One region of the Synechococcus sp. 'PEA 65AY6A-5F PE A' genome, then DNA from elsewhere that is predicted to be linked to it. Evidence: predicted binding sites of a transcription regulator. Region 1 holds the regulator's gene; the other holds the start of a gene.
What was found. The regulator NtcA, encoded in region 1, controls nitrogen genes in cyanobacteria. The targets are predictions, from matches to a motif close to GTANCNNNNGNTAC.
Positions count from the first base shown of each region.

Region 1 (8,604 bases):
CTTCGGCATTTGCTACGCAAGCAAAATCAATCTTCCCAGTTTGCCTTTTAGCAAGGCAACTCAACCTATTCCTAACGTATCTCTCCAGCCAGTTTCCTGAGAGAAAATTCTGTGCTTCTGGAGATCTGCTGGCTCTTGCTTCCAGACGCTTAGACGCTTTATAGTATCTATACTCTTCCAAAAATTCAATCTGGCGTAGCTCTGTGGCAACCTGGCAAGTTGTGCCAATTACTTGTTTAGGTTCGTCTCTAAGGTTTATTGAGAAAGAGTCTCCGCTGTTCATATTTGACTTAATCATTCCATAGAATCTTTTGATCAAAGAGTACTTACGACCCATAAGGTCAGCTATTCGATCTAGCTTCTCCTCTTTTTTCTCCATATCTATGCTTCTCTTATATATTCTTTTGATCTTTATTTTTTTCGAGTTTAAGAAAGATTTTATCTTCATGTCAACTTCTTGCATGTTAGAAGCAGCTACTTTTTCCTTATCTCTCGGTACATCGTCTGGTAGACTATTCTTTATTGTTTTATGGATGGCAGCCTGCTCTTTTTGAGAGTTTTGATCTGTAGCTTGGGATATCTCTAATCTGGAAGATTTTTTAAGAGCAACCTGTAGTTGCTGATAGATACCTCTAGCTTCTTTCACTAAGTTTTCTAGGATAGCTTGCCGACTGTTGAGCTGCTCACTATGTTCAGCTAGCTTTACAGATATAGCCTGCGTAAGATCCTTACCCCAAACCTGCAGACCTTCTCCTAACTTGATTAAGGTTTTGTCGAGTTCTTGGCCCAGCCATGAAGATATCTCTCTAATGACCTCTCGCTGCCAGGCCTCTGGTCTAGGATTGGCCTTGTAACGGCGGGCAACGTAAACACCCAATGAGAAACCAACAGCCACTCCAATTAACAAAGCCAAAACGAGGTCCATCAGATTGGCTCCTTGCCCCTATTGTTACTTTTTGTCTAGGTTAACTAGGTTACCCGCCTGTTTCAAGATTCTCAGGCAAGAAGAGGCGTATCTTGTCCCGAAGAGCCGAGCAGGGATCCCAACCAGCTTTGTTGGAGCGCTTTCTGGGCGGGAGTGAGTTCTGGCAGGGCTTCGAGGGTGTACACATCCGGGCGAGGTGGATCTAAGGGGATCCAGAAGTGCTTCAACTGATCGCCCTGAAAGACGCTCAGGCAGATGGCCTGGTGGGGCTGGTAGGCCGCCAAGCGTTCTGGCAAGTTGGCAGCGCTTACCCGGAAGCCATCCAAGGCCACCAACTCATCGCCAGCCCAGATGCCGGCTTTTTGAGCGGGGGATCCCATCTCGACGGCGCTGATGCGATTGCCTTCGCCGTTGAAGTTGAGGCCCAGGTAGGGGGGAGGGTTGGGTCGGCTGAAGTGAACCTTGAGGGTGAGGCCAAAGGGGTGGAGGTAGGCGTTGTAGTCTAGCTCTTCCGTGCCGTCCACATAGGCGGCGAAAAAGGGGCTGAGATCGGCGCCGGCTGCCCGCTCAAACGCCTCTTGCAAGTCTTGGTTGCTGTAGCCTTTCTCTGTCCGACCAAAGCGCTGCCACAGATCCCGCAGGGCCGTGTCCAGGGATCCCTGCCCCCCTGAGAGGTGGCGAATGTGCAGATCTAGCAGCCAGCAGACCAAAGCGCCCTTTAGGTAATAGGAAACCTGGCTGTTGAGGCTATTTTCGTGGGGACGGTAGAGCTTGATCCAGGCGTCGAAACTGGATTCTCGCAGCGATTGTACGGCTCGACCTGGAGTGCGCTGCAGCCGGCCAATTTGCTCGGCCAGGATCTTTAAAAAATCTTCGGCGCTGAGGATCCCTGCCCGCAGCAAGATGACATTTTCGTAGTAGCTGGTTGCCCCCTCGCAAAACCACAGACAGTCCACGTAGTTTTCTTGGTTGTAGTTAATTTTCTCCAAAGCCAGAGGGCGCAGCCGCTTGACGTTCCAAGCATGGAAAAGCTCATGGGCCAGCAGCGCCAAAAAGCGGCGGTAGGAGTGGGGCTGATGCAGCTCCAGTCCAGAATAATTGAGGGTGGCACTGTACTTGTGCTCCAGGCCGCCAAATCCCCCGGCTGACAAATGCACAATAAACCAGTAGCGGTCGTAGGGCAGCTCGCCAAAAAACGCCGCCGTGGCCCGGACAATTTTCTCGGCATCGGCCACCGCTTGCTCCAAATTTAGGGTGCCCGCTCCCCAGACCACGAAGTAGTGAGGGATCCCTTCCACCGCAAACGACCGCAACTGGTGCAGGCCCACCTCCACCGGGCTATCCACCAGCTCGTCGTAGTCTGCCGCCACAAAAGACTGGCCGGAAGCAGCATCCTCAGAAGAAGACCTCAAAGGTCGCAAACTGGTGGCGACGTGCCAGTCGGGTTTGGGAGGGATTATCGTCAAGGTGTAGGGCTCCCGCTCGCGACCGGGCACGTAGAGAAAGAGCGCCGCCCCGTTGAAGTAGGCGTGGGTGAGATCCAAATGGTTGGTGCGCACCGTCAGCTCGTAGGCGTAGACCCGATAGCGGATCGCGACAGCCGAACAGCGGGGCGGCTCGATCTCCCAAGTGTGCTTATCTACCTTCCGCCAGGCCAAAGGGATCCCTTGCTCCGTTGCTGCCTGAAACTCTTGCACATGGCGGGCATATTCCCGCACCAGGTAGGATCCCGGCGTCCACACCGGCAGCCGCAGTTGCAGAGGTACTTCTGGATCCACCTCTTGGATCTGTAGTTCCACCTCCAAAAGGTGATTGGCCGGCTCCGGCATCCGCACCGTGAAATGCTGACGGCTTAGCTGAGAAGGGGCGGCAACCCCACCCTGCGCGATCCCCATATAACTTTCCTCGCACCTCCCGCCTGCACCGTCCCAAAACAGTGCGCTAGAGGCATATCTTGGACAGGAGACAAGACTTCAAAGATGTAGCTCCTGCTACAAAGATATCCAAGCAGAGTCTTTTAGCTTAGGATAATCTTGCCGCCGAGGTCATTTTTGAGTCAAGGGTGGCTTGGGTCAATAGCGGGCAGCTCAACCCCGGCACTCCTGGCTGATCTTGTTGGGTTGATTCTAAGGGATAAACTGACCTTAAAAGGTTGAAGAATATGGCAGTGGCCATTGCAGAAAAATCTCTGGTTGCAGCCTTCAAACAGTTGGGAGGGCCTCACCATCCTCCGGTTATCGAAACGTTTGAGCGCGGTAAGACCATCTTCTTTCCTGGGGATCCGGCGGAGCGGGTTTACTTTTTGGTGAAAGGAGCTGTCAAGCTCTCGCGGGTCTACGAAATGGGGGAAGAAATTACCGTCGCTCTCCTGCGGGAAAACAGCATCTTTGGGGTGCTCTCCTTCATCACGGGGCAGCGCTCCGACCGCTTCTATCACGCGGTGGCCTTTACCCGCGTCGAGCTGCTCTCTCTGCCCATCGAACAGGTGGAAAAATCCTTGCGGGAGAACGCTGAGCTCTCCATGTTGCTCCTCAAGAGCCTGTCTTCCCGCATCTTGCAGACGGAGATGATGATCGAGACGCTGGCCCACCGCGACATGGGATCCCGTCTGGTCAGCTTTCTACTGATCCTCTGCCGCGACTTCGGGGTGCCCGGCCCCAATGGAGTCACCATCGATCTCAAGCTATCCCACCAGGCCATTGCGGAAGCGATCGGCTCCACTCGCGTCACCATCACTCGTCTGTTGGGGGAGCTGCGCAAGAAGAACTACATTTCCATCCACAAGAAAAAGATCACCGTCCACGACCCAATGCAGCTTGGCCATCGCTTTGCCTAGGGGGAGAAGCTGCCCCTAGGGCCGTTTCCAGGAATTTACCAGTCGGGACAATCCCTCCCTCTGGGAGAGGAGTAGCCGTGCCACCAGGGCAGGGCAGCGACGAGGGAACCTCCCCTCAACCACCAGGGGCTGAGAGCGATCCTTGGGGGGAGGCTTGCTGCTGGGCCAGAGCAGCCAAGATCTTTTCCCCCATTTCCCGACAGCCGACGAGGGTCATCCCCTCAGAGTAGATGTCGGCAGTGCGGTAGCCCTGGGCCAAAACCGCCTCGACGGCCTGTTCGATGCGGTCGGCAGCCTGGGGCTGATCCAAGGAGTAGCGCAGCAGCATTGCCCCGGAGAGCACCTGGGCAATGGGGTTGGCCTTGTCTTGTCCGGCAATATCCGGGGCTGACCCGTGTACGGGTTCGTACACCCCAGGGCCAGAGGATCCCAAAGAGGCAGAGGGCAACATGCCGATGGACCCGGTCAGCATCGCCGCCTCGTCGGAGAGGATATCCCCGAAGAGGTTCTCCGTGAGAATGACGTCAAACTGCTTGGGCCAGCGCACCAACTGCATGGCAGCATTATCGACGTACAGGTGGGACAGCTCCACGTCGGGGTACTCAGCCGCAATGGCGGTAACCCGCTCCCGCCACAGTTGTGACACTTCCAGGACATTGGCTTTATCCACCGAGCAGAGCTTGCGCCGGCGTTTGCGGGCCAGTTCAAAAGCCACACGGGCAATGCGATCCACCTCCGCCTCGCTGTAGGCCATGGTGTTCACACCCCGCCGGGATCCCTTGGCATCTGTGAAGATCCCTTTGGGTTGGCCGAAGTAGATGCCGCCGGTGAGCTCCCGCACCACCACCAGGTCGATCCCGGCAACCACCTCCGGCTTGAGGGAAGAGGCCTGCACCAGTTGCGGAAAGATCTTCACCGGGCGCAAGTTGGCAAACAGCCCCAGGCCCGCCCGCAAGCCCAACAAAGCCCGCTCAGGGCGCTTCTCCCGCGGCAGGGTGTCGTACTTAAAGTCGCCAACTGCCGCCAAGTAAACAGCATCGCTCTCCTGGGCCATTTTCAAGGTCTCTGGCGGCAAGGGATCCCCCGTGGCTTCGTAGGCGGCCCCGCCAATCAAGCCCTCCTGCCACTGGAGGGAAAACCCCACCTGAGCGGCAACCGCATCCAAAACCGCCCGCCCCACCTGCATGATTTCAGGACCGATCCCATCTCCGGCTAGGGCTGTAATCCGATAGGTTCGGACAGCAGAGGAAGGAACGCTCATGGGCGGTCACAGCAAAAGAATGCGTAGCGATATTACCATCCCTTGGCCCCCAGGTTTGCCGAAAAGTCCCCCACGTCCAAAAAAAGTGCAGCCCGGCCACCGGCCTGCTGCACTCAGAGTTATCAAGCCGATATTCTGCCCTCTAGAACAGGCCCAGGGTGACCCACTTATCCAGAGGCAAGGTGGCGCCAATGCCCAAATAGAGGGTGACCAAGGTGCCGATCAAAAACACCGTCGTCGCCACGGGGCGGCGCAGCGGATTCTGAAACTTGTTGACGTTTTCGATGAAAGGCACAAACAGAAGGCCGACCGGAATGGCCGACATCAGGGCAATGCCCAAGAGCTTGTTGGGAGCAATGCGCAAAATGTGAAACGCGGGGTAGAGATACCACTCCGGCAGAATTTCCAGCGGCGTGGCAAAAGGATCCGCCGGCTCGCCGACACCCGCCGGATCCATGACCGCCAGGCCGACAATCACCCCAATAGTGCCCAGGATCACCACCGGGAACATAAAGAGCAAATCGTTGGGCCAAGCGGGCTCCCCGTAGGTCATGTGGCCCATGTTCTTCTTCAGCTTGGCCAAAACTTTGGGATTGTCTAGGTCAACTTTGCGGGTAATCGCCTCGGTTGCTATCACTTGCTTTGAGACCGGCATAGCCATTCTCCTTGTCTAGGGCAAAAGTTCTGAAAAGATGCATCCAGGGTGCCCGGCTCACAAGAACCGGTTTGGGATCACAAAGGCCCGGAGATGCCCTGGCGGCGGATCATCAGAAAGTGCATCGTCATGAAGACCGCCGTCAGCCAAGGCAACACAAAGGTGTGCAGGCTGTAGAAACGGGTGAGGGTGGCTTGGCCAACTGCCTCGCCGCCGCGGATAAGCTGGACCAGGGCATCCCCCACCACCGGAATGGCACTGGGCACCCCGGAGACGATCTTGACTGCCCAATAGCCCACCTGATCCCAAGGCAGGGAGTAACCGGTAACCCCAAAGGAAACCGTCAGTACCGCCAAGATCACGCCGGTTACCCAGGTCAGCTCGCGCGGCTTCTTGAACCCCCCCGTCAGGTAAACCCGGAAGGTGTGTAGAATCATCATCAACACCATCATGGAAGCACTCCAGCGGTGGATGGAGCGCAGCAGCCAGCCGAAGTTGACCTGGGTCATGATGTAGTTGACCGATTCAAAAGCCTCGGCCACCGTTGGACGGTAGTAAAAAGTCATGGCAAAGCCGGTGGCAAACTGAATGAGGAAGCACACCAGCGTGATGCCGCCGAGGCAGTAGAAGATGTTAACGTGGGGCGGAATGAATTTCCCGGTTGCGTCATCGACGAAAGGCGTGATCTCCAGCCGCTCGTCTAGCCAGTCGTAAACTTTGCTCATGATGCCTGCAATTTTTAGAGTTGGATATCCAGGGCGGGGCGGGCCCACTCCCTATAGCACTGTAACACAATTCGTTAACACGATCATGAAGTCGGGCTCAGCTTTGAGACAGGGATCCCTACACCAACAGCCCAAACGCCTGCTGATGTCTCATCTTGTTCACGTTTCTTAGTATTTCTTAGCTTCTTCTTCAGTTTGGGATCCGATGATTGCGCAGAAGCCGAGATCTGGGGGAAGCAGTTGCAGAGGGTTGGGGATCGGATGGGGGTTACGCCAGGCTGTCCGAGTTTTGTTGCTAGGGTGCCTGCTCTGGGCGAGTTTGGGCATTGGCGCCTGTCAGGTGCAGGCCAGCCGCTGGGGGGAAGAGCAGCAACTGCTGGCGCAGGCGTGGGCCTATGTGGATCGGGCCTACGTGGATCCGGGTTTCAACGGACAGAACTGGTGGCAGGTGCGCCAGCGCTTTCTCTCTCGGCCCCTGAAGGATCGGCAAGAGACCTACCGGGCCATCGAGGAGATGCTGGCAACTCTGGGGGATCCCTACACCCGCTTTTTGGACAGGGAGCACTACCTCAGCCTGCAGACTTCCACTGCTGGCGAGTTGAGCGGCGTCGGCCTCCAGATTGCCATCGACGGGCAGGGGGCAGTACGGGTCATCGCCCCAATGGAGGGGACTCCTGCCGAGCAGGCCGGGATCCAACCTCAAGATGAGATCCTGGCGGTGGATCAGGTGCCAGTGGCAGGGCTGAGCTTGGATGAGGTGGCAGAACGCATGCGCGGCCCCAGCGGCACAACCGTTAGCCTACGGCTAAGGCGGCAGGAGCGCATCTGGGAGGTGGAGCTGGTGCGGCAGTCCATCCTGATCAACCCGGTGCGCACCGGTTTTTTCAAGCTGCCCCAGGGGGAGGTAGCCTACATCCGCCTCAGCCAGTTTAACGGCAATGCCGCCGCTCAAGTGCGTCAGGCCATCCAGGCCGCAGAAGCGCGAGGAGTGCGGGGCTACATCCTCGATCTGCGCAACAACCCCGGAGGGTTACTGCAGGCGGCCATTGAGATTGCTCGCTTTTGGATCCCCAAAGGCGACATCGTGCGAGTGACGGATCGCTACGGCATTCAGGACGGCATTCCCGCCACCGGCGAAGTCCTCACGGCAGCCCCCTTGGTCGTCTTAGTGAACCAGGGCAGTGCCAGCGCCAGCGAAGTCTTGGCGGGGGCGTTGCAGGACAGCGGACGGGCGCAACTGGTGGGAACGCGCACCTTCGGCAAGGGGCTGATCCAATCCCTGCTGGAGCTGGCGGACGGCTCGGGGCTGGCCGTGACCACTGCCAAATACCTCACCCCCAACGGCCACGACATTCATCGCCAAGGGATCCAGCCCGATGTGGAGGTGGCCGCGGGCCCTGTTCCCCTGACGGCAGAAAGCCTGGGCGGCCCTGAGGATGGGCAGTTGCAGCGGGCTTTGGAAGTGTTGGGGGCGACTTTGTCGGTGGCCCAGGGGATCCCAGCGGCAGCTAACACCTGAGGGGGAGAAGGGGAGTGCCTGTTTGTCTGCGATTCGTTTTAGGATCGGGTTTAGCCGTCCACTTGGCCCTGCTCTCGATCCCTCTGGCATGAATGCCCTGCAAAAATTTCACCACTTCTTCAACTGCTGCATTGGCGCCTGGCACACCGAGCGCACCTACCACTATTTGGATCGAGGGGAGGTGGAGCGTTCGCGCACCGACTTCACCATTCGCACCCTCACCCCTGAGCTCAAGGAGAAGGTCCTGGCCGACAACAACTACCCCAACCACGGTGTGGACGGGTTTTTGGGCTTCCACCTGGCGTTTGAGACGGTTTCCGAAAAAGGGGAGGAGGCTGGGCAAGAGCTAAACATGCTCTTCGTGCCCCGGCGAGAAGGGCCCCGTGGGCTGGAGGGCGACTACTTGCGGGATCGGGCCTATGAGGAAGACCGCCCCATAGTGGCCAGCTTCCGCTTCGATCCCGGATCCCTGCAACTGGTGATGACCACCACCTACACCCGCGTCGTTGCTGTGGATACCATCACCTTGCTTAACCCACGCCTGCGCCTGCGCCAGATCCTCACCTACCAACGACCCCCTCACGGTCAGCCCTTGGAGGAGCTGCTGCTGGTGGGGTTTGGGGTAGAACAAAAGCTTACCTAGGGGGGTTTATCGGTGGATCCGGAGTTGATCCCTCCCGAAG
Region 1 covers NZ_JAOALE010000033.1:14,439-23,042, reverse strand. Annotated here, with positions in the region: gene GG26_RS10830 (hypothetical protein) at 1-925, opposite strand, end outside; gene GG26_RS10825 (M61 family metallopeptidase) at 997-2,820, opposite strand; gene ntcA (global nitrogen regulator NtcA) at 3,087-3,761, shown strand; gene leuB (3-isopropylmalate dehydrogenase) at 3,877-5,022, opposite strand; gene petD (cytochrome b6-f complex subunit IV) at 5,165-5,677, opposite strand; gene petB (cytochrome b6) at 5,755-6,402, opposite strand; gene GG26_RS10800 (S41 family peptidase) at 6,608-7,921, shown strand; gene GG26_RS10795 (phycobiliprotein lyase) at 7,944-8,564, shown strand; gene GG26_RS10790 (hypothetical protein) at 8,577-8,604, shown strand, end outside.

Region 2 (8,604 bases), on a different contig from region 1:
TCGACAATGAGCCAAATGTGTTGCTTATATCTCATTGCTATTGTGCAATGGATTGACAATGGTGAAACAGGAGCAAAGGGACAGGTTGATTTTCTGGATCCCTGGCTCCTCTCTTTTTCTGGGACTGGAGGCGGCGCGGAGCGCTGGGGCAGGTCTGGAATTGCCGAACCCCCGGTAGCAGTAGGATTGGGGAAATGGAAGCCGTTGCCAAGGGCGTTTGGAAAGTGGGGTTAGAGCAGCAGCCGAGAGGGATCGACCAGGCAGCCTTTATTGCCGCCAATGCCACACTGATCGGCGATGTCCAACTTGCGGAAGCGGTGAGCATCTGGTACGGGGCCATCTTGCGGGGGGATCTCTCGCCCATTGTCATTGGCCACCGCAGCAACATCCAAGATGGAGCCATTCTGCACGGGGATCCCGGACAGCCGACCCTGATTGGCGAGGAAGTGACCATAGGCCATCGAGCGGTCATCCACAGTGCCCACATCGAGGGGGGATGTCTGATCGGGATTGGGGCCATTATCTTGAGCGGGGTCACCATCGGGGCGGGCAGCATGGTGGGAGCTGGAGCGGTGGTCACCCGGTCTGTGCCACCCCACTCTTTGGCGGCGGGGATCCCGGCCAAGGTTATCCGCACCCTCACCGAGGAAGAGCATGCCTCTAACCCCCAAAACCCTGAACTTTGCTGAATTTACTGAGCTTTAGGCGGTTTGGCAAAAGTCATTGAGAGGGATATAGTAGACCAAGTTTCCCCCTGATCCTTGAGTCCACCGCAACGGTTGCCGGGAAGTGAAGGGGGAAAGCGCTCGGGGGGTATTCCTCAGGGCTTTGCGGGATACCGCCTTCCTGCTCAGAGATAGGCAGGATGCGATCGCTTCTTTCCTGAACCATGTTCAGGAGAGTCCAGCGTGAATGTATCAGGTCGAGCAACTGCGCCTTCACGCCCAGCACTACGTGGATTTGGCGCTTCAGCATGCCAGCCGCTTTGGCCGGTGGAGCAGAGGTTCGGGCGAGCGGCTCTGAACCTATTTTGCAAGCCGTCTCTCAACAGCCGGGATCCGCGCAGAGCACCCAGGTATCTTTGCTGCCGCCCCCCTGGGAGGAGTTCACCACCAGAGATCCCTTCTTGAGGGCGACGCGGGTCAGCCCCCCTGGGTGAACGTAGATCTCTTTGCCGTAGAGGATATAGGGCCGCAAGTCCACATGACAGGGTTCTAGACGGGGGCCTTCTCCCCGATCCACCAAGGTGGGCACGCGAGAAAGGCACAGGGTGGGTTGGGCGATGTAGTTGCGCGGTTGGGCGCGGATTTTCTCGGCAAAAGCAGCCCGCTCTTCCGGTGTGGCCTGGGATCCCATCAGCATGCCATAGCCACCCGACTCGTTGGCTGCCTTCACCACCAGCTTGTCGAGGTTCTCCAGCACATACGCCTGATCCTTGGGATCCCAGCAGAGGTAGGTGGGCACGTTGGGCAAAATGGCTTCCTCTCCCAGATAGTAGCGGATCATCTGGGGCACATAGGCGTAGATCACCTTGTCGTCCGCCACCCCCGTTCCCAAAGCGTTGGCAATCGCCAGCCGCCCTGACCGATAAACCTCAAACAGGCCGGGTACCCCCAAGAGGGAATCAGGGCGAAAAGCAAGGGGATCGATGAAGTCATCGTCGATGCGGCGGTAGATCACATCCACCCGCTGCAGCCCTTTGGTGGTGCGCATTTGCAAATAGCCATCGGCCACCACCAGATCCCGCCCTTCCACCAGCTCCACCCCCATTTGCTGGGCGAGGAAAGAATGCTCGAAGTAGGCGGAGTTGTAGATGCCGGGGGTGAGCACCACCACCGTTGGGTTGGCTAGGTGCGGCACCAGGTTAAGCAGAGTATCCAACAAATGGCTAGGGTAGTCGTCCACCGGGCGGATCCCCATGGTGTTGAACAGGGAGGGAAAGGTGCTTTTCATCACCCGCCGATTTTCCAGCACGTAGGAGATTCCCGACGGACAGCGCAGGTTATCTTCCAACACGTACCAAGTCCCGTCCCGATCCCGCACCAGGTCGGTGCCGGTGACGTGGCACCAAATTCTCCCCGGCGGGTTGAGCCCCACACAGGGCCGCAGAAATCCCTTGGCCGTTTCGATCAGCTCGGCAGGGATCACCCCATCCTTAAGGATCTTCTGGTCGTGATAGACATCGTCGATGAACAGGTTGAGGGCGTGGATGCGCTGCTTGAGACCCTTCTCCAGCCGCTGCCACTCGGAAGCCGAGACGATGCGGGGAATGATGTCAAAGGGGAAAATTCGCTCCGTGCCCTGGCTATCGCCATAGACGTTGAAGGTCACCCCCATTTGAAAGAGGGCCGCCTGTGCTGCCGCTTGCCGCTGCTGCAGTTCCCCTTCTTCCAGAGAATGAATGCGCTCAATCAACGGGATCGCCTCAGGACGGGGCTGGTTACGCCCCAAAAACAGCTCGTCGTAAAACCCCTCGCCCGGGTCGTAGGCATCAAAACGCACGTCTGGGATCCCTGGAACGCTATCTTCTTCTACTGTTGGGGGCTCTGGATCTGCATAATGTGCTTTCAGCTACTTTTAGCCTGGTAAAAAGAAAGGACTCCGTCGCGCTGACGCGAAAGGACTCCGTCCCGCGAACAGTGGGTTGGCCAAACCAGGGGGGGAGCTCTAGGGATCCGCCACCTCAAAGGCCCATAGCCCCCGCTCGGCAGGGATCCGATGCAACTGCCCCTTGGGAAAGCGCCGTTGCAGCTCTGCCCCCTGCTGATCCCATACCCACTCGTTCATGAACAGGGTAAACGGTGGCTCCAGCGCCTGGATGGGCAACACCTCGGGGGAAAACACCGCTACCTTTTGTTCCCGTCCGGCAAAAAATTGGATCCAGCTTTGCCAATAGTGGGGTTCCCCCCAGCCGAAATAGGGGTAGGCAGTGCTAGCCGCCAGATAGAAGCGGTAGTCGGGATCCATTTGGCGAGCTGCCACATAGCGCCCGGTGGCCCCCACATCGTTGCCCTGCGTCCAGCCTTTGTGGACAAAGTCTCCAAAAATGGCCAGGTTCCACCCCCCAATCAGCAGGATTGCCCCCGCCATCGCCGCCGCCGGCAGCCAACTCCCGGCCCGGGATCCCCAGCGTTCCAGGAGACCTGCCAGCACTTGGATCCCTTCCAGGGTTAGGTAGGCTACAAAGGGCAGGATCACCAGCAGGCGAGTGTAGTTGGGGGCTTTGGTGATGGCCAAGCTAAAGAGCAGGTAGAGAAACAGGAAGCTGCCCAGGCAGAGCCAGTCGTGGGGTTGGCTGCGCCCTTTGAGAAGGCGGTAGAGCCCGGATCCCAGCCCCAGCCAGATCAAGACCCCTGTCAGGGGATCTACAAAGGCATGGCCGTAGTTGGGATAGATATAGCCCCGGTCGTGCTGGCTGGGGTCGTTGAACATACTTAGGCCGTTGCGGATGTTGCGCCACACCGCCTCGGCTGGCGTAGCGGCATTCACCCACATCTGCTGCAGCGCCCGCCCTTCTGGGAAAAAGAGAAATTGCTGGCGGGCATACTCGGCGCTCACTGGCGGAGCAGTGGCAGTGGCCACCAGAATGGGCGCAGCCACCAGGAAAAACCCCAGCGCCGCCGGCACCGTCAGCTTGGCCAAAGTCCAGAAGGGGTTGGCCTGCTTGTTTTCTCCTTGCAGATCCTCCCGGCCCAGGAGCAGGTAGAGGCCGCCAAACAGCAACCCCAGCAAGATCACCACCCGCCCCGGCAGATAGCCGTAGAGGGAGAAACCCGCTGCCCCTCCCCCCAAATACAAAAGCAGGGGATTCTTTTCCCGCACGCCCTTTAAGATCAAGGCCAGGGCCGCACACTCCACCAGCACAATCAGGTTCTCCCGCATCGCCATGCGGCTGATGCCCAGCAGAGCGTGGTTGGATCCCAGGAGGGCCGCCGCCGCCAAGGCCAGCCGGGGGTTCCAGAACGACCGAAAAAACCCGTAGGCCACCAGAATGGTGACAACCCCGAAGGTGGCATGCACCGTGCGCACATTTACCAGCGTGACTCCCCCCATCAGCCGCGTCAGGCCGCCAAAGAGGCTGAACATAAAGCGGGGAAAATAGAAGTACTCTGGCATCAGCCCAAAGATATCGGGGTAGCGTACCGCTGAAGCCCGCCGGGCCATGGAGGTGATGACAATCTCGTCGGTGTTGATCTGAAAGGGGATGTTGGCCAGGTCGTAGAGGTAGATGGGAGCAAAAACCAACGCCAATAGCCCCAGGTGCAGCAACTCCTGGCGCCAGCGCAGCCGCGTCGGATCCCAAGGGGGCTGAGCTGGGGGAAACTGGGCCACGTACAACCCCACCAACAGGATGCTCAACAACCAGATGCCAACCTGCAAGACGTGGTAGCCGAACAGCCCATACCCAAGGGTCAAGGCTATCCCCAAGCCCAAGCCGGATCCCAGCAGGGCCGGACGCCGAGAAGTTGCCAGCGTATCCCAAACCGCCATAGGACTGGAGTGAGGAACAGCACTGACCCCAGCCTACCAGGCCTCTGCCGGTGTTCGATCCCTCACCCCCGGCCCCTCTCTATGCAATATCAATAAGCAATATCAATAGCCCCGCATCGCCTCGGTCTCCCGCTCCAGTTCCGGCTCCACGAAGTTGGAGGGGTCGTAGAGGAAGCGGTTGACCTCGTCTTCAAGGCGGTAGATCTCAAAAGGCTGCAATTGCTTGCCAGTTCGCAGGGCCAGCAGGTAGCCATCCACCAGCAGGCGCAGCTCGTCAGTGCGCCGATAGCCGCGATGCCAACTGTCCACCAGCGCGTCGGTCAAAGCCTGATAGTGCCGGATCAACTTCGGGTCTTGCAACATGGGGTTCCCTTGCCCTGCTTGCTTCTATCCTAACGTTTGATGTCTGTTTGTGAGGAGGAGTTGCGAAGGGATGAGAAGCTGTGTTGTCTTAAACTGTCACTCCCCCTAACTCCCCTCGACAATGGGCAGATGCAGCCGCGAGGGGGTGTCGCTGCCGCTGTGAAGAGCGAGGGTGAGAATGCGGGCCTCGATGAGCCGCTCTTCTCGCATCCCCGTGCCTGTGTTAACGGGGTAGGCCGGGAAACAGGCCGCGCTAAGGCTGAGGCGCAGGGCGTGGCCGCGGGGAATGCGGATGCAGGTGGGCTGGCAAGGGATCCCAATGGGGGCCTTGGGCTGGGGATCCCGCAGCCGGCGGTAGCCCTGGGAAAAGTTATACACCTGGCCCTCCGGCCTCACCACCGAGAGCACGGCGCAGAGATCGAAACTGGGGCTGTCGGCTTCCACATACACTTCCACGAGAATGTCCCCTGCCAGGACGAGGTCGGTTGCCAGGGGAGAGGTGGTGTAGGTGAGAACATCGGCGCGGCAGTCGAGGGCAGAGCGCTCCTGCGGCCCGGCGGGATGGATGAGGTGGCCTCCTAGGGCCGGCACGGGTCGCCAGGGATCGTGAACAAAAGTATCCGACTGCTGCTTTGGTGGGGGCTCTGGGCGAAGGGATCCCTCTGCTTCAGAAAGGGCGGCCAGGCCGCTGCTGTGCAGGTAGAAAACCTTCGGCTCCGGCGTGGGCCAGGCCTCAAAGCTGCGCCAGCGGTTGGATCCCATCTCGAACAGGCGTACCGGCGGCTCTTGGAGGATCCCTGTGTCTTTGCCTTTGAGGAACTGGTCGAACCAGCGCACCTGCAGCCGATCGATGGGGCTGACGGCCTCGGGGCCAAAGTCCAGCGCCCCCACTTTGCGCCCCCAAGGCAGGTGGGCCCAGGGCCCGACAACCAGGTACTGAGGGTTTTGGCTGCGGGCGCTTATTTCCTTGTAAAGGCGCAGGCTGCCGGTTAGGTAGCTGTCGAACCAGCCGCCAATGTGCAACATCGGCAGATCCACCGCTTCCAGACGGGGGGAGAGCTGGCGCCAGTAGTCGTCGGGCTCGCTGTGCTCCAGCCAGTCAAAGTAATAGGACTGGGGCGCATATTGCTGCAGCACGCCTGGCTTGAGGGGGATGGGATCGTAAAGGGGCAGGTTGCGGGAGGCCTTGAAAAGGGCCTGGTAAGCGTTGGCATCGCCGCGCAGGCGCGCCCCCTCAGCTTCCAGTTGCAGGGCCCAACTGAGGTTGTTGTAGAAAGCGAAGGCTCCCCCCGGATAGGCGGCATCGGCGTAGAGATCGTAGGGCAGCATGGCTGGGCAGATGGCCTTCAGAGCGCTGGGACGGGTGGAGGCGGCATACAGTTGGGTCATGCCTTGGTAAGAAAAGCCGTACATACCCACCACACCGTTGCTCCCCGGCAAAGCGGCCGCCCAGTTGACGGCGTCGAACCCGTCCTCGGCTTCGTGGCGGAAAGGGTAGAAGGATCCCTTGGACGTGCCCCGCCCCCGCACATCCTGGACGACCACGATGTACCCGTGGGCCGCATACCAGCGCGGATGGGCGTATACTACCGTCGAGGCAATGGCCCGCCCGTAGGGTTGCCGCATCAGCAAGACCGGGTAGCTCCCCTCCCCTTCGGGGCGATAGACATCCGCGTCCAGTTGGATCCCGTCGCGGGTGAACATGGAAACAGTTTCGCGGGGGCGAACGGGCAACATGGCCTGGGTTGGGCTAGCGGATCTTGCCAAAGGGATACCAACCAAGGACAACCTAAGGGATCCCTGGGTGGATTCTTCCTAAGATAAAACAGAAGCCCTTATGAGAGCATGACTCTAGTCAATAATAAGCTCAACTATACTGAAAATAATGTATAATATGTTCAGTACGGATTACTACCAGTTGATCTTTCTGTTTACTTTCGAGTCTGCCAACATGGTAGCCAAAGCAAAGCAGAAAATTGGTAGTAAGACGACACGGAAACTGCGCTTTGGGTATTCTACTCAAAGCTTTGCGGGATACCGCCATTCTGTTTGGAAACAAACAGAATGCTATCGCTGCATAGTTGAACAGTGATGTTCAGCAGTGTTCAGCGTAAATGTATCAGGGAGAAACTCCCACCAGAGTTTGAGCCCCTTCCCTGGTATTGCCCTTGATCTCCGGCCTGCTGGCGCAAACGCAACCCCCTCCAGACCCCTCTTTTATGGCTTTTATGGATTTATGGAAACAGAGACCCTGGGAAAAGATTTGTCGGAGCATGCCTCTAACCCCCAAAACCCTGAACTTTGCTGAATTTACTGAGCTTTAGGCGGTTTGGCAAAAGTCATTGAGAGGGATATAGTAGACCAAGTTTCCCCCTGATCCTTGAGTCCACCGCAACGGTTGCCGGGAAGTGAAGGGGGAAAGCGCTCGGGGGGTATTCCTCAGGGCTTTGCGGGATACCGCCTTCCTGCTCAGAGATAGGCAGGATGCGATCGCTTCTTTCCTGAACCATGTTCAGGAGAGTTCAGCGTGAATGTATCAGTACCCCTGACTTCCAACCTCTACAGCTCCCAGAGCCATTGAGGCCTAAGCCTCAGCAAATGCCCTTCTCCAGCCCCCCGACAGCACCTGCAAATCCTCCTCATCCAAGTCCGCAGGAGTGCCGGAGCGGATGAGCTCGGCAAAATCTTCGTTGGGCACCATGAAGCAGAGGGCGTAGAGGCGGCCTGGGCCGGTGTTGCGGATTTCATGCACGCCTGTTGGCGGAACCAAAATGCTGTCTCCGGTTTTGATGGGGGCCGCTTTTCCATCGCAAATGGCCAGGCCTTCCCCCTTGAGAACAAAAAACATTTCCACAGCCATTTGATGGCGGTTGGGAGGGGTTTTGCCTCCCTCATCGAAGATCTCCACACAAAAGGTTAGAGAAATCTGAGCATGAGAAGGATCGAACACGATGGCCAGGCGATTGGTATCGTGGGGGCTGATGCGAAAAGCCTGATAATCGGCAGGGGTTTTAACAATTGGAATCACGCAGCGGGAAAGCGTTTGCATCGGGATCCTCCACTCAAGCGATAAGGGGTGAATAGCGGGAAGGGCTAACAGGGGAGAGCCGCCAGCAAGTCAGGGGAGGAGGCGACAAAGCCAAAGCATTGCTTGACGTTATAGAGGGTGGCCAGCAAACAGTATTCAGGAGAGGTGGTGGCGGCGCAGTCTTCCAGCAAAATGCAGTCGTAGCCGAGGAAATTGGCATCTTGCAGCGTGGTCATGACGCACTGGTCGATGTTCACGCCGGCAAAAAAGAGGGTGGTGCGCCCCAGGTTTCTGAGAATGCTATCGAGAGGGGTATCCCAAAAGCCGCTCATGCGGAACTTATCCACCCAGATATCCTCGGGCTTGACCTCCAGTTCCTCCACCACAGCAGCGCCCCAACTGCCCCGCGTGAGGACCAAAGACCCGTTCTTAGGCAAGGGATCCCCCAGCCCTACTCCCTCTCCGGTGGGGTTGTACACATGTCGCAAGCCGGCGCTGATGTTGAGCAAGTCAGGGCGATTGCCCCAGTTCACCCACACAATCGGCACTTGAGCTTGTCGCAGGCGGGGCAGCAGGGCTTTTAGAGGGCCGATGGGAGCCCGTGCCGGTGTAACATCGACGCCAATGCTGGCCAGCCAACCGTCGGGATGACAAAAGTCGTTTTGCATGTCGATCACCAACAACGCCGCCTTGGCCAGATCCAAGCGCAGGGTTTTGCTGGA
Region 2 covers NZ_JAOALE010000012.1:40,603-49,206, reverse strand. Annotated here, with positions in the region: gene GG26_RS05970 (gamma carbonic anhydrase family protein) at 195-689, shown strand; gene GG26_RS05965 (circularly permuted type 2 ATP-grasp protein) at 1,045-2,502, opposite strand; gene GG26_RS05960 (glycosyltransferase family 39 protein) at 2,668-4,491, opposite strand; gene GG26_RS05955 (DUF6761 family protein) at 4,594-4,854, opposite strand; gene GG26_RS05950 (CocE/NonD family hydrolase) at 4,960-6,591, opposite strand; gene GG26_RS05945 (cupin domain-containing protein) at 7,439-7,903, opposite strand; gene GG26_RS05940 (cysteine hydrolase family protein) at 7,948-8,604, opposite strand, start outside.
Region 2: a site for NtcA is predicted at 2,562-2,575, ahead of GG26_RS05965 (circularly permuted type 2 ATP-grasp protein). Genes of this name have one in related genera too.